4 regions of the Planomicrobium sp. MB-3u-38 genome follow, and region 4 is predicted to be linked to each of the others. Evidence: riboswitches for the same ligand, from Rfam matches in the RefSeq annotation. Region 4 holds a riboswitch; each other region holds the start of a gene.
What was found. Region 4 has a riboswitch for S-adenosylmethionine ahead of CXF70_RS14865 (methionine ABC transporter ATP-binding protein). Riboswitches for the same ligand answer to the same signal wherever they lie in the genome.
Positions count from the first base shown of each region.

Region 1 (3,812 bases), on a different contig from region 4:
ATTTCATTAAATTCCTGATTGTTCTTTCAAGGCATCTGCTTTGTCAGTGCGCTCCCAAGGAAGATCCACATCTGTGCGGCCGAAATGGCCGTAAGCTGCAGTCTGCTTGTAGATCGGACGGCGAAGATCAAGCATCTTGATCAAGCCAGCCGGACGCAAGTCGAAATTATTGCGGACAAGATCGATGAATTGGTCTTCACTGATTTTGCCTGTGCCGAATGTATCAACTGAAATCGAAACCGGATGTGCAACACCGATTGCATAAGCAAGCTGCACTTCACATTTATCAGCCAATCCTGAAGCGACAATGTTTTTCGCTACATAGCGCGCTGCATATGCACCGGAACGGTCAACTTTCGTCGCGTCCTTACCGGAGAATGCACCGCCGCCGTGGCGTGCATAACCACCGTAAGTATCAACGATGATTTTACGGCCAGTAAGACCCGCGTCTCCTTGAGGTCCACCGATTACAAAACGGCCAGTCGGGTTGATGAAATATTTTGTTTCATCATCCAGCAAATTAGCCGGAACGACTTCATCAATGACATATTCTTTAATATTGCGCTGGATTTGCTCAAGCGTTACTTCAGGATGATGCTGTGTTGAGATAACAATAGTATCCACGCGAAGCGGCTTATCGTTTTCATCATATTCAACCGTAACTTGTGTCTTGCCGTCAGGACGCAGATATGGAAGAATTTCTTCCTTGCGGACTTCTGCTAAACGGCGAGCCAATTTATGTGCCAATGAAATCGGCAATGGCATCAATTCCTCGGTTTCATTGTTCGCGTAACCGAACATCAAACCTTGGTCTCCTGCTCCGATATCATCCAATTCTTTATCCGTCATTTGGCCTTCACGGGATTCAAGAGCCACGTTCACTCCTGCAGCGATATCCGGCGATTGCTCATCAATTGCAGTCAATACCGCACTTGTTTCAGAGTCAAAGCCGTATTTCGCGCGTGTATAACCAATATCTTTAACAGTCTGGCGCACCACTTTCGGGATGTCCACGTATGTGTTTGTTGTAATTTCCCCTGCTACAAGAACAAGTCCTGTAGTAACGGTAGTTTCGCACGCTACTCGTGCATTAGGGTCTTCTGCGAGGATCGCGTCCAGGATGGCATCTGAGATTTGGTCACAGATCTTATCCGGATGTCCTTCTGTTACTGATTCTGATGTGAATAATCGACGGTTTGTCAAAAAATGTTCCTCCTTATATCCTGCGAGATTGCTCTCGAAATTGATACGGTACTCGTTTTCCCATGTCAAGTCCGTTCCAAACATTCTGGATTGAACTTCAAGCCGTTGTGGCCTTTGTACACGAGGATTAAGGGCGATTCATAAAAAAATCCCTTCACTCATCATTCAATGAGGAAAGGAGAAATCATCATAAGCACCTTTCACTCTTATCATCCAAGGCCTGTGAGCCTTGCTTCAGGTTGGGCACCAGCGCTGCATCTATGCAGCAGGTTGCCGGGTTTCATAGGGCCTGCCCCCTCCACCAGCTCGGAATAAGAGTATCCGTTCAATTTTTCATCATACGGAATTGGTTAAATGATGTCAACGTTTTTTATATTTTATTCGCATTAGATGCATGAAAACATCCCATTTCGGGTATTAATTATGCACAAATGATTAATTTTCAATTCCTACGGGTTATTAGTATAGACTAATCGAGTTAATGTGTTATACTATTGTTCGAATATAACTCTTCCCCAATGCCTTGGGAATAACCGAAAAGGAAGGTACATATATGAACTCAGTTAACTTAGCAAGCGATTTGAAAGATCTTTTAAACGGCCCCAACGTCAATGTCCAATGGTCGGTTCCACAATTGGTGGAGGCAGCCACTTCACGTGGAGAAGCAATTTTGACGCGCGAAGGCGCAGTCAAAGCCGAAACGGGTAAATACACTGGCCGCTCGCCTAAAGATAAGTATATGGTAGAAGAAGATATTTCGAAAGATAAAATTGACTGGGGTACAGTAAACCGTCCGATTTCTTCTGAGGTTTTTGAGAACCTATATGCAAAAGTGCTGAAGCACCTGAAAGAAAGAGAAGAACTTTTCGTCTTTAAAGGATTCGCAGGGGCAGACCCGGAATCACGCCTTCATATCCAGACGATCAACGAATATGCGTGGCATAATCTATTTGCCCACCAATTATTCATCCGTCCGACAGAAGATGAAATGAAAATCCATGACGCAGAGTTCACTGTCGTTTATGCACCGACTTTCAAAGCTGATCCGGCTGTCGATGGCACTGATTCCGAAACATTCATCATCGTTTCCATGGAAAAGAAAGTAATTTTGATCGGCGGAACTGAATATGCCGGCGAAATGAAAAAATCCATTTTCTCAATCATGAACTATATTCTTCCTGAAAAAGGCATTTTGCCGATGCACTGCTCCGCTAACGTTGGACAGGAAGGCGACGTTGCTTTGTTCTTCGGCTTGTCCGGAACAGGGAAAACGACGCTTTCGGCTGACCAGGACCGCAAATTGATCGGTGATGACGAGCACGGCTGGTCTGATAACGGCGTTTTCAATATCGAAGGCGGCTGCTACGCTAAAACGATCAACCTTTCACGTGAAAATGAACCACAGATTTTCGATGCAATCCGTTTCGGATCTGTCCTTGAAAATGTTGTCGTTGATCCGGAAACACGCATTCCCGATTACGATGATGGTTCATTGACTGAAAACACGCGTGCAGCTTATCCGATTGATGCGATCGATAACAGCATCCACCCTTCAATGGCTGGACATCCGAAAACGATCGTCTTCCTGACTGCTGATGCATTCGGCGTATTGCCTCCTATCAGCAAACTGACGAAAGAACAGGCGATGTATCATTTCCTTAGCGGATATACATCAAAACTGGCAGGCACAGAACGCGGCATCACTTCTCCGGAAGCGACGTTCTCGACTTGCTTCGGTTCACCTTTCCTGCCATTGCATGCAACTGTCTACGCAGAAATGCTCGGCAATAAAATCGATGAACATGAAGTGGAAGTTTTCCTTGTAAACACGGGCTGGACTGGCGGAGCATACGGCGTCGGCAACCGCATGAAACTTTCTTATACACGTACTATGGTCCGCGCAGCGATCAAAGGCGAATTGAACGACGTTCAGACTGAACAGGAAGCAGTCTTCGGACTCAGCATTCCACAGGCAATCCCTGGCGTGCCAACTGAGGTTCTTAACCCTCGCGATGCTTGGTCTGACAAAGAAGCTTACGATGCGAAAGCACAGGAGCTTGCTCAGAAATTCCAGGATAACTTCAAGAAATTCGGTTCCGTATCAGCTGACATCAGCGCTCAAGGCGGACCATTGAATAATTGATAAGCAAAAGCACATCCGGCAGCCTGCCGGATGTGCTTTTTAATTTGCAGATTCCTGTTCTTTCTCCTTCATCCAATGCGCTAACGCCGCAACTGTCTTCCGGTTTGCAGCTGGTGGAAAGAAATGCGTGTATTCCGGGAAATACCAGGTTTCATGGGGATGATCATTCAGCTTTAAGGCTTCTTCCAAAAGATAAGCCTGCGCCGGCAAGACATTTTCATCTTGCAGTCCGTGAATGATCAGCATCGGTGCTGTCGCTTCTTCAAGCCGCATCAGCGGATTCCGTTCTTCATAGGCCGTCAATGCGGTATTCGGCGTCCCACCGTAAATACGTTTCATCATGCGGCGCATATCCGGTCGCTCTTTGTAGGTTAAAACAGTATCAGTAACGCCTGCCCATGTTACAAGTGATGTAATATCATCCCGCAGCACCGCTGTCCACAGCGCCATGATGCCGCCTCTTGAA
Region 1 is NZ_PJBO01000075.1:15,292-19,103, reverse strand. Features, by position in the region: gene metK (methionine adenosyltransferase) at 7-1,203, opposite strand; SAM riboswitch class I at 1,407-1,521, opposite strand; gene pckA (phosphoenolpyruvate carboxykinase (ATP)) at 1,757-3,346, shown strand; gene CXF70_RS15900 (alpha/beta hydrolase family protein) at 3,386-3,812, opposite strand, start outside.
Region 1: linked by a shared signal. The riboswitch ahead of metK (methionine adenosyltransferase) and the one ahead of CXF70_RS14865 (methionine ABC transporter ATP-binding protein) in region 4 are both predicted to bind S-adenosylmethionine.

Region 2 (3,812 bases), on a different contig from region 4:
CTTTGACTGTCATCGCAACTGAATCACTGAGTGGAATATCTTTTCCATCATAATTATCGATGCGCTGCGGATTGACGTTTTTGCCTGTAAAGTCAGTAGCCGTATCGACGTGGGCAAGAAAGCCGATTACCGGAAGCTCTTTATCTGAAGTGGCTGGAAGCGTGCCGAAAAGATAGCCGTGATCGTCCATTGAGACTTCTTCCAGGCCGATTTCATTCATTTCCTTTTCCAATTCATGCAGCAGATCCCACTGCCCGGGAGTGGATGGTGTTTCATGGTTTTCAAAATTGGATTGCGTATCTATTTTTGCATAGCGGATCAATCGTTCGATCAAGGTTTCAATCATGTATAAAGACCTCCTGGAGTATGTACTGGCTCTATTTTACCACGAATGAAAAGAATAGAGGAAATCTGAAAAAGCTGCCGGCCCCAATTCGGGATCGGCAGCAATTTTCTTTTGTCCAATCTCCAGAGCTTAACGGGCGCTTGCGCTTTTCTTCCGCAATACAGCTGAGACCTTGTTTTCGGTGCCGTCTTTTATGCGGCGGATATTTTCGAGATGCTTCAAAAACGCCATCGCAATCAAGGCAAGTGCTATAACATATGGCCAAAAGCCGTCTGCCGGCCAGAAGGCGATCAGAAGAAAAACGGCATATAAAGCAAGTACGCCAATGACCAGGTAATTGGTCGCTAGGGCGATCACTATAAGCAGAGCGAGACCGAGCAGTCCAAGTTGCCAGTCGAGTGCGATCATGACCCCGATAACAGCGGCGGTGCCTTTGCCGCCATTGAACTTCATATAGAAGGGGAAGTTATGGCCAAGCACTACCCCGGCCGCGATAAAGAATAAAATCGCCCATACTGTCTCAGCAGGCAGACTGCTGTTTCCCAAAAACAACCGCATCGCGAGAACTGCCGCAAATCCTTTGAAAATATCAAGAAATGCGACCAGTGCCCCGTACTTCCAGCCAAGAACGATTGCCGCATTGGATGCGCCGGAGTTTTTGACGCCTGCTGACTTGATGTTGGTGCCGGATAATAATTGCGCGACAAGGGAGCCGTGAAGGCAACCGATCAAATAACCTGCTATAAGTGCGGAAAAAATCCAGAGAGTCATAATTTACCCCTGCCTTTCTTAAATAGTAAACGTATGAACGGAGATAAAGTTTCAAAATTATCCGACAAGCTCCTTGACAAAATATCGTATCATTATTTATACTTCTCAACAAGATGGAAAACTGAATCTGAATACTCTTATCAAGAGTGGCGGAGGGACTAGGCCCTGCGATGCCCGGCAACCACCAAGCAACCCAGCTTGGAAAGGTGCTAATTCCTACAGACTGGAACGACAGTCTGGCAGATGAGAGGAGGAAACTCCGTGTATAACGGCCCTCTTCTAATTAGAAGGGGGCCTTTTTCTATTCCCTCATCTACATTAAGATCCATCTACTAAAATTAATGGAGGAATGAAAAATGACAAAATTCAAAGCAGAAACAAACTTACTTCACGGAGGCCAGCAGCCGGATCCGGTGACAGGCTCAAGGGCGGTTCCCATCCATAAAACGACATCATATGTATTCCGTGACACTGAACATGCGCAGAATCTGTTCGGATTGAAAGAGGCAGGAAATATTTACTCACGCATCATGAATCCGACGGTGGATGTATTTGAACAGCGTGTTGCGCTTCTTGAAGGCGGGACAGCGGCAGTTGCCCTGTCTTCGGGAATGGCGGCTATCGCGTTTTCAATCCTGAATATCGCGGAAGCGGGGGATGAAGTTGTTGCCGACAGCAATCTTTATGGGGGCACGTATAACTTATTCGCCAACACGCTGCCGCGTTACGGCATCACTGTCAAATTCATCGACGGCGCTGACCCTGAAAATTTCCGTTCGGCTGTAACCGACCGGACGAAAGCTTTCTTCGGCGAAACAATCGGCAATCCGAGCCTGAATGTATTCGATGTGGAGAAGGTTGCAGCAATTGCGCATGAATTCAATATTCCTTTATTGATTGATAATACATTCGCGTCTCCATACGGCAGCAATCCGATCGCGTTTGGAGCGGATGTTGTCATCCATTCAGCAACCAAATGGATTGGCGGCCACGGCACAACGATCGGCGGTATCGCGGTGGATGGCGGCAAGTTCAATTGGAATCATGAAAGATTTCCGAATTACACAGAGCCTGACGACAGCTACCACGGCATCCGCTATGGAATAGACTCGGAAGGCGCGTCATTTGCAACCAAATTGCGCGTTCAATTATTGCGTGATTTTGGCCCATCGCTCAGCCCGGACAGTGCCCACGCATTTTTACAGGGGCTGGAAACATTGCATTTGCGTCTGCCGAAACACAGCAGCAACGCGGGAATCATCGCTGACTACCTTAAAAATCACCCGCAGGTCGAATGGGTGAATTATATCGGCTTCGAAGATCATCCGTCTCACGGCTTAGCGAAAAAATATTTGAAAGATACATTCGGTTCCATCGTGAACTTCGGCATCAAGGGCGGCAGGGAAGCAGGCCGGAAAGTGATCGATGGTGTCGGTTTATGGTCTCATGTGGCGAATGTCGGGGATGCCAAATCACTGATCATCCATCCAGCTTCCACAACGCATCAGCAATTAAGCGCGGAAGGATTGGAGCAGTCGGGCGTCACTGAGGAACTGATCCGCTTGTCGGTCGGCCTGGAAAATCCTGAAGATTTGATTGCTGATCTGGAACAGGCTATTAAAGCGGCGGCAGTCCAGGAAGTATAGGAGGAGAAACAATGGGGAAAGTATCCATCGGAAGCTTGGTTTTGGAATCCGGTCAAGTGCTGGAAAGAGTTGAATTGGCATATGAGCGATGCGGAAATCCTTCCGGCCCGGTCATCCTGGTTTGCCATGCATTGACCGGAGACCAGCATGCGGTCGGCAGTGAAGAAAATCCCGGGTGGTGGAGTGGCTTGGCCGGTCCTGGCAAAGCTTTGGATAGCGCCGAATTCCAGATAATCACTTTCAATGTGCTGGGTGGCTGCAATGGATCCACAGGTCCACTCTCCTTGAATCCGGTTACCGGCAAAACGTATCGATCAGATTTCCCGTTGCTGACCATAAAGGATATGGTGCATGCCGAATATCTGGCATTAAAAAAATTGGGCATCGCCAAACTGAAAGCTGTAATCGGTGGTTCGCTCGGCGGCATGAAAGCACTCCAATGGGGTGCGCTTTATCCGTACTTCACGGAATCCATCATTCCGCTCGCTGTGACCCCGTCTTTCAGCGGGTATGCATTAGCGTTCAACCACTTGGCAATCCAGGCTATCGAGAATGACCCCGTATTCCGAAACGGCTATTACGAAGGTTCCTCTGATTTTAAAGGATTTCATTTGGCAAGAACTGTCGGCATGATCAGTTACAGGAGCGGGAAACTGTTCAATGACCGTTTCGGACGCTCCGCAAATGAAAAAAAATTTGAAGTCGAAGCTTATTTGGATTATCAGGGACAGAAGCTGGCGCGGCGGTTCGACGCCAATAGCTACCTGATTTTGCTGAAAGCCATGAATAGCCATGATGTGGAGCAACAAAGAATAAGCGTACCGATATTTTCTGTTTCGTATACTAATGATTTGCTTTATCCCGCAGATCTTATGATTCCTTGGCTGGAAGAGCAGGAAGAGGCCAAGTGGAAAATTGTTGATACTGATTTCGGGCATGATGGATTTTTAACGGAGTTCGGGAAGTGGAGCGGAGCTGTACGGGAATTTTTACACGAAGATCAGCGGGTAAGAGCCGCACGATAATAAATGGAACAAGAAAAGCATCCC
Region 2 is NZ_PJBO01000023.1:65,277-69,088, forward strand. Features, by position in the region: gene pepT (peptidase T) at 1-346, opposite strand, end outside; gene CXF70_RS07060 (glycerol-3-phosphate acyltransferase) at 476-1,117, opposite strand; SAM riboswitch class I at 1,252-1,367, shown strand; gene CXF70_RS07065 (O-acetylhomoserine aminocarboxypropyltransferase/cysteine synthase family protein) at 1,474-2,763, shown strand; gene metX (homoserine O-acetyltransferase MetX) at 2,775-3,788, shown strand.
Region 2: linked by a shared signal. The riboswitch ahead of CXF70_RS07065 (O-acetylhomoserine aminocarboxypropyltransferase/cysteine synthase family protein) and the one ahead of CXF70_RS14865 (methionine ABC transporter ATP-binding protein) in region 4 are both predicted to bind S-adenosylmethionine.

Region 3 (3,812 bases), on a different contig from region 4:
TTTATTAGAATGAAAAACTTAACGACGACGGACGCGCCGCGATAACAGGTTGCCGCCGGACTGGACGCCTTGGACAAGTACGACCAGGATTGCTACGGTGACGACCATGACGAGTGTGTCGAAACGCTGATAACCATAAGTGATGGCCAAGTCGCCGAGGCCACCGCCTCCAATGGCACCGGCCATGGCGGATGCACCGATCAAGCCGACGATGGCGATTGTCAAAGCCAGCACAAGTGAGCTTAAGGCTTCCGGGATGAGGAAACGGAAAACGATCTGGAATGGGGATGCGCCCATTGCTTGTGCCGCTTCGATCACTCCTTTATCAACTTCAAGGAGCGAGTTTTCAATCAGCCGAGCAATGTAAGGTCCGGCGTAAAAAACGAGTGGGACGATCGCTGCCGCTGTGCCGATGGAAGTGCCGACGATGATGCGGGTCAACGGGATGATGGCGACCATCAGGATGATGAAAGGGACGGACCGGAAAATATTGATGATGACATTCAGCACTTTTGAAACCGGTTCGTTTTCCAGTAGATGGCCTTTCCGTGTAACGACAAGCAAGAGGCCGAGTATAAAACCGATGATCACGGAGAACAGAAATGCCACTCCTGTCATATAGATTGTTTCCCATAAGGCTTCCAGGATCTGTTCGTTGTCAACTAGCATAGTTCAGGACCTCCTCGACATGGACATTGCCTTCCCGGATATCTGCCAGCGCTTTATTGATCTCTTCGGCAGGACCGGTGAATTCAACGATAAGGTTGCCGTACGGCGCGCCCTGTAACTCGGTGATGTTGCCGAACAGGACGTTCAGATCCAATTGGTATTTACGCGAGATACGGGACATCAGCGGCTGGCCGACCGATGTGCCTGTAAATTGAATCCGGTAGATGGAATTTTTACGGCTTGGGTTTTGTATCTGCTTCAGCAGTGATTCCGGCAGTTCATCGTTCATAACTGAGCGGACAAACCTTTGCGTAGTCGGCTGCTGCGGATTCGTAAACACTTCGAACACCGTTCCTTGCTCAATGACTTTACCTGCTTCGAGAACGGCCACTTTGTCGCAGATTTCGCGGATGACCCCCATCTCGTGGGTGATCAGCAGAATGGTGATGTTGTATTCACGGTTGATGCGGCGCAGCAATTCCAGAATCGATTGGGTTGTCTGCGGGTCGAGCGCGGAAGTGGCTTCGTCACAAAGCAGGACCGATGGATTGGTGGCCAAAGCGCGTGCAATGCCGATGCGTTGTTTCTGGCCGCCCGACAGCTGGTCGGGATATTTCGTTGCCTGATCGGAAAGGCCGACAAAATCGAGCAGCTCTTTTACCTGCTCTTTAATCTTGTTTTTCGGCGTGTTTGCCAGAATAAGAGGCATCGCGACATTGTGGAAAACCGTTTTCGAATTCAGCAGATTGAAATGCTGGAAAATCATGCCGATGTCTTTCCGTGTTTTCCGGATTTCCTTTGCCGATAGCTTGGAAATGTCTTTGCCATCTATCCGGACATGCCCGCTGCTCGGACGCTCCAGCAGATTGACTGTGCGGATGAGGGAGCTTTTGCCGGCTCCACTAAAGCCGATCACTCCGAAGATCTCTCCAGTTTCGACAGTGAGATCGATGCCGTTCAATGCATGGATTTCCTGTTTCCCTGACTGATAGGTTTTTGTAACCCCCTCAAATTGAATCATTAGTACGCCTCCTTCAGCTGTAAATAATTTTGCAAATCGTGTGCGTACAGATCTGACTTTCCAAAAATGAACGAAAAAAAGCCCTCTTTTTTTCTTAATCCATAAGAAAAAAAGAGGGCTCCAGAATGAAACCATCTCGTTCTCATCTTCCAAATGCAAGGATCGCATTTGCAGGAATTAGCACAGTTTTCGCATGAAGCGAATCCGCTGCCGAAACGTCATAGGGCCTGTCCCTCGGTTTCTCTGGATAAGAAAGTGATGTACGTATTTGATTTGTAATGACTACTTTAGTGGCGTTCGAAACAAAAGTCAACAGTTTTAATTATATTTTTTTAAATCCTGCATTCATGATTGCCCGATAACTTCCCGGCATCCCCACAAGCTCAACCTACCTTCTCACAATAACAGCCTGGCTTCCCATCGCTTCATAGCTATCAAAAAAAATTTTTTCAGGATAGTTTACACGACCTTTAAGGGGGTCCATTACATAGACGTTGCCGTCTTCCCAGCCGTCCAGCACCACGCTGTGCAAATTACTGAAAGAAGGGTGGAAATCGCCAGTTTCTTCGATGTACCAGCCGCCGGAAGTGACCGGTGGCGACAAATCCAGTGTGACCCAGACAATGACCGGAATATTTCGATCGGTATAGGAAAGGATTTCCTCCTGGGTGCTGCCGCTGACATTTTCGGCGATCAGCCGGCTGCTTTTGGAATCGATGATTCCTTTGGCTGCTTCGACGATCGGTTCTGCAAATACATACCAGCCTCCGTTTGCCTTTCTGGGATTGCCGGCATATGCCTGATGAGGATCTGGTCCGAAACGTTTGCCGTTTTTGAAGGTGAAAGACGATTTTGGCAAGTAATCATCAGCCATGGTCGTTTTGGAAACTTTGAGGCGATAATGATTGAGAGCAGATGTCAATGTCGTAATTTCACAGCCATTCGGCAGTTCGGGGTCTTGCATCAGAATCGGTACATTTATATGAGTGGCTTCACGTTCAACATAGGTTTCAATCGTGGTCGGCAAGTCGTCCGGCTGATGAAGATACATTTTTTCTTCCGCCAATTTTACGGCGCCTGAATCTGTATCTGCGCGCACAATTCGAATCCGGTATTCATTTCCGTCGACCAATGCATCTGCTTCCATTTCACCGGCTTCATCGGATTTTATTACATCGACCAATGTGCTGGTGCTGGTATCAATGATGTATAGCAGATAGTTTTCAAGCGGCTGTCCGTTTCTGGAATTTGTCAGCAAAAAAGCCTCTGAAGATACATTCTGATCAGGTGATTCAATGGCAAAGCCATCGGCCATGATTTTTTTGAATGAAGTTCCAAGCGACGATGGACTGAATCCGACAATGAAAAAGGACAGCGCAAAAAAGGCTCCGAATCTTATAAGTTTATGGGATGTCTTCAAGGTAACAGCTCCATTATGGGGTAAGTTGAAATATTACATCTGAACTTTACTTCTGTTTTTATTCCAGATCAGCAGCAGTACCACGAGAGTCAAAGCGGCTAAGCTGCACTGATAACGGACGGGAATGGTGTGGATCACGCCATACATGATGGCCACTTCAATAAAAACTGCTGGAATCTTTCCGATTGTGCTGGCAGCCATAAACAGCGGAGCGGAAATCGGTGTTAACGAAGCGCCAGCGGTCACCAGCCCAGAAGGAACAAATGGAATGAGGCGAAGCAGAATAACCGTCCAAAATACCTGGTTGGATGAAGACTTTTGAATCCGTGTCCAGAACCGGTGCTTCAGCCATCCCGGATCCATTTTTCTGAATCCATAACGGTATAGATAAAATCCGGCAATCGCCCCAAAAATTTCTCCGGACAGCGAAAGCACTGTACCGAGCGCAATGCCGAAAGAACTGATATTAAGGCCCGTCACCAGGAAGCTTGGAAAAAATCCTATCGCGCCGATCCCCAAATTCAATAGTAGCAACAGAAGAAAATCAATGATGGGAATTTGAGTAAGTATAGGATTCGCCTCCTCCGGTGAAAAGTTCAACATGATTGATTGACCTAATTATACATTGGAATAAACGGCACGGCTTTAATTTTGAGAAATACTTTCTGAGGTTTTTTTATGCGAATGAATCATTCCGCTGGA
Region 3 is NZ_PJBO01000001.1:243,688-247,499, forward strand. Features, by position in the region: gene CXF70_RS01455 (methionine ABC transporter permease) at 19-669, opposite strand; gene CXF70_RS01460 (methionine ABC transporter ATP-binding protein) at 659-1,690, opposite strand; SAM riboswitch class I at 1,830-1,944, opposite strand; gene CXF70_RS01465 (C39 family peptidase) at 2,079-3,110, opposite strand; gene CXF70_RS01470 (TVP38/TMEM64 family protein) at 3,144-3,713, opposite strand.
Region 3: linked by a shared signal. The riboswitch ahead of CXF70_RS01460 (methionine ABC transporter ATP-binding protein) and the one ahead of CXF70_RS14865 (methionine ABC transporter ATP-binding protein) in region 4 are both predicted to bind S-adenosylmethionine.

Region 4 (3,812 bases):
AATACGTAGTTTAAAAGATCTTATGAAGGGCCGCCAACTTTTGGCGGCTCTTTTTTATTCGCCGGTATAGCAGAGCTTTGCTAGAATGGTCATAAGAAGGAGGTTTTAAATATGGTGGATTTTTATTGGTACCCGAAATGCAGCACTTGCCAGAAAGCGAAAAAGTGGTTGACCGCGAACGGGGTGGACTTCAAGGAAATACATATTGTTGATAACCCGCCTACAAAGGATGAGTTGAAAAAGATGGTGGATGCCAGCGGAATCGATTTGAAGAAGTTTTTCAATACGAGCGGCCAGCAGTACCGTGAACTTCAATTGAAGGATAGGCTCCCTGAAATGTCCGAAGATGAAAAGCTGACGCTGCTTGCTTCAAACGGCATGCTGGTCAAGCGCCCGATTGCATGGGACGGTCAAATGGCGACGCTTGGGTTCAAGGAAGAGACTTATAAAAATACCTGGTCTTAAGCAATGTGCAATCTTGTAATTGGTCAGGTAATATGTCAAACTGAAATTGAAGCTACTACATATTTTGGAGGCGTTTGGATGAGCACACCACAAGAACTTCGTTATTCAAAAGAACATGAATGGGTAAAACTTGAAGATGGTAAAGCACGCATTGGCATCACTCATTTCGCACAGGCTGAACTTGGTGACATCGTATTCGTCGAATTGCCGCAAGTCGGCGACGAACTGAAGAAAAACGAACCATTCGGCAGCGTTGAGTCTGTTAAAACGGTATCGGAACTTTACGCTCCAGTCAGCGGTAAAGTGGTTGAAGTCAACTCTGAACTTGAAGACAGCCCGGAATTCGTTAACGAATCTCCATACGAGCAAGCATGGATGGTAGTCATCGAAGCTCCTTCTGAAGATGAAGTGAACGAATTGATGGATGCTGACCAATACAAAGAAATGACAAACGAGTAAGTTCCAGTAAGCGCCTGTTTTTCGGCGCTTTTTTTTATAAGTTTTTATTATTCATCAATCCTTCTCCGTCTCTGTAATAGCAACGCCAGGCAAATCAATTGATTCGCGTGAAACGGGTATATAATATAAATAGATATCAACATGCTCTCTATTCCAATTAATCAGCGGGGTGTTGGATAATGGACAAAGTGATCGTAGTTGAAGGGATATCGGATAAGAACAGGATTGCGCCGCTCATTGCGGAGAACGTGACCATTCTTTGCACAAATGGCACAGTAAGTGCTACAAGGCTTGAAGAACTGTTGCTGCCTTTTGAAGGACAGGATATCATCGTATTGGTCGATGCAGATAAATCAGGTGAAAAGCTGAGGAAATTGGTGAAACGTGAGTTTCCGGAAGCCCGGCATTTTTATATCGACCGGAGCTATAAGGAAGTGGCCACCACGCCTCTCCGTATACTGACGGATGTTCTGATTGCAGCAAATATCCGGGTCAATAACCTATTAGCCGAAGGATGAAGATATATGAAAGAATGGAACCATAAAGAATGGAGCAAAGCCAAAAACACCAATAAGCTGGCGGCTTATTACCTTTATACGCCTATGTGCGGGACTTGCCAGCTGGCTTCGAAAATGCTCGAAGTAGTTGTCGCTGCGATGCCGGATTTGTCTATCGGCAAGGCTAACTTGAATTATGTGCAGGAAATTGCTTCTTTATATGAAGTCGAAAGCGTGCCATGCCTGTTGATCACAGAAAACGGCAAGCTGAAAGAAAAGGTGTATGCCTTCCATTCCGTACCTTATATTTATGAAAAGTTAAAAATTGTTGACGTATAAAACAAGCCGTGATAAATTAATATCCTGAACAACAAACTTAATAACGTAACTCTTATAAAGAGTGGTGGAGGGAAGTGCCCTGTGAAGCCCGGCAACCGTCATGAAAATGAAATGGTGCCAAGTCACACAAAGCGAAAGCTTTGGAAGATGAGAGAACGGTTGACGTATATATTTTTGCGTGTGCCCTTCTGCTCATTTCTGAGCGGAAGGGTTTTTTATTTTGAAGTGGGAGAGTGTAGCAATGATTGAGTTAAAGCAATTGACGAAGACATTTGATGTCGGCAAGACTGCATTGACAGCTGTAGATGACGTTAATCTGACCATTGCCGATGGGGAAATTTTCGGGATCATCGGCTACAGCGGTGCAGGCAAGAGTACGTTGATCCGCATACTGAACGGTCTGGAAAAACCGACTTCAGGTACTGTCGACATCAACGGTCAGAAAATAACCGATATTAAAGGCGCCGAATTGCGTAAGGCACGCCAAAAAGTTAGTATGATATTTCAGCATTTCAATCTACTATGGTCCCGTACAGTGCAGGAAAATATTGAATTTCCGCTGGAGATCGCCGGGGTTCCAAAAGCTAAGAGAGTGGAAAAGGTAAAGGAACTCGTTGAATTGGTAGGCTTGGCAGGCCGTGAAAATGCTTATCCTTCACAATTGTCCGGTGGACAGAAGCAGCGCGTCGGTATTGCCCGCGCATTGGCAAACGATCCTGAAGTGCTGCTGTGCGATGAAGCCACTTCAGCTCTGGATCCGGAAACAACCGACGCTATTTTGGACTTATTGGTTGATATCAATAAACGGCTCGGCTTAACTATTGTGCTGATTACTCACGAAATGCATGTAATCCGGAAAATCTGCCATCGTGTGGCAGTGATGGAAGGCGGCAAAGTAGTGGAACTCGGTGACGTACTTGAGATTTTCCAGACGCCGAAGCAGGAAATCACCAAACGCTTCGTGGCTCAAGTCACAGAGTCGGAGGATTCGAGCGAAACCATCAAGCATTTGCGTGAATTGTATCCGACAGGCGAATTGGTGAAGTTGGTGTTTGTTGGCGAACAGGCAGAGCAGCCGATCTTGACACAGCTGATCCGGAAGTTCCCTGTGGAAGTCAATATTGTCCAAGGGAAAGTATCACATACACAGCGGGGAGCATATGGAACATTGATTTTACAGTTTAAAGGCACGGACGCTGATATCCGTCAGGCCCTCGACTTTCTCAATCAGGAAAATGTACAGGCGGAGGTGATGGCAAATGATTGAGTCATTATTTCCGAATGTCGACTGGGACAAGATGTGGGAAGCGACACTTGAAACAATCTATATGACAGCAATGTCGACATTATTTACGTTCATCATCGGACTTGTACTTGGCATCATTTTATTTCTGACAGCGCCAAAGCAATTATGGGCGAATAAAATCGTTAACTGGCTCACTGGGGTATTCGTGAACGTTTTCCGCTCCATACCATTCATCATCCTGATCATTTTGCTGATTCCTTTTACAAGCTTCCTGATCGGCACGATTCGTGGACCGAACGCTGCACTTCCGGCACTGATTATAGGTGCGGCGCCGTTTTATGCGCGTCTGGTACTCATCGCTTTCCAGGAAATCGATAAAGGCGTCATTGAAGCAGCTCGTTCAATGGGAGCAACAACAGGCACCATTATCCGTAAAGTCCTGTTGCCGGAATCAAAACCTGCTTTGATCTCAGGGATTACAGTCACTTCGATTGCTTTGGTCGGTTATACAGCTATGGCTGGCGTCATCGGTGCCGGCGGACTCGGAACGCTTGCATTCCTGGATGGTTTTCAGCGCAGCCGTCCTGATGTCGTATTGATGGCAACCATTCTAATTCTGATCATCGTATTTATCATCCAGTTTATAGGTGACGCATTAACCAAAAAAGCAGACAAACGTTGATAACGGAAATTTCGTTGACATAAGAAATACAACTACAGAGAAAAGGGAGACTACACACTATGAAAAAACTACTTACAGGAACTTTATTGGCAACATTAGCTTTAGCAGGATGCGGCAGCGACAG
Region 4 is NZ_PJBO01000071.1:124,383-128,194, forward strand. Features, by position in the region: gene CXF70_RS14840 (acyl-CoA dehydrogenase family protein) at 1-14, shown strand, start outside; gene CXF70_RS14845 (arsenate reductase family protein) at 112-465, shown strand; gene gcvH (glycine cleavage system protein GcvH) at 544-924, shown strand; gene CXF70_RS14855 (toprim domain-containing protein) at 1,104-1,442, shown strand; gene CXF70_RS14860 (thioredoxin family protein) at 1,449-1,760, shown strand; SAM riboswitch class I at 1,810-1,914, shown strand; gene CXF70_RS14865 (methionine ABC transporter ATP-binding protein) at 2,002-3,027, shown strand; gene CXF70_RS14870 (methionine ABC transporter permease) at 3,020-3,688, shown strand; gene CXF70_RS14875 (MetQ/NlpA family ABC transporter substrate-binding protein) at 3,748-3,812, shown strand, end outside.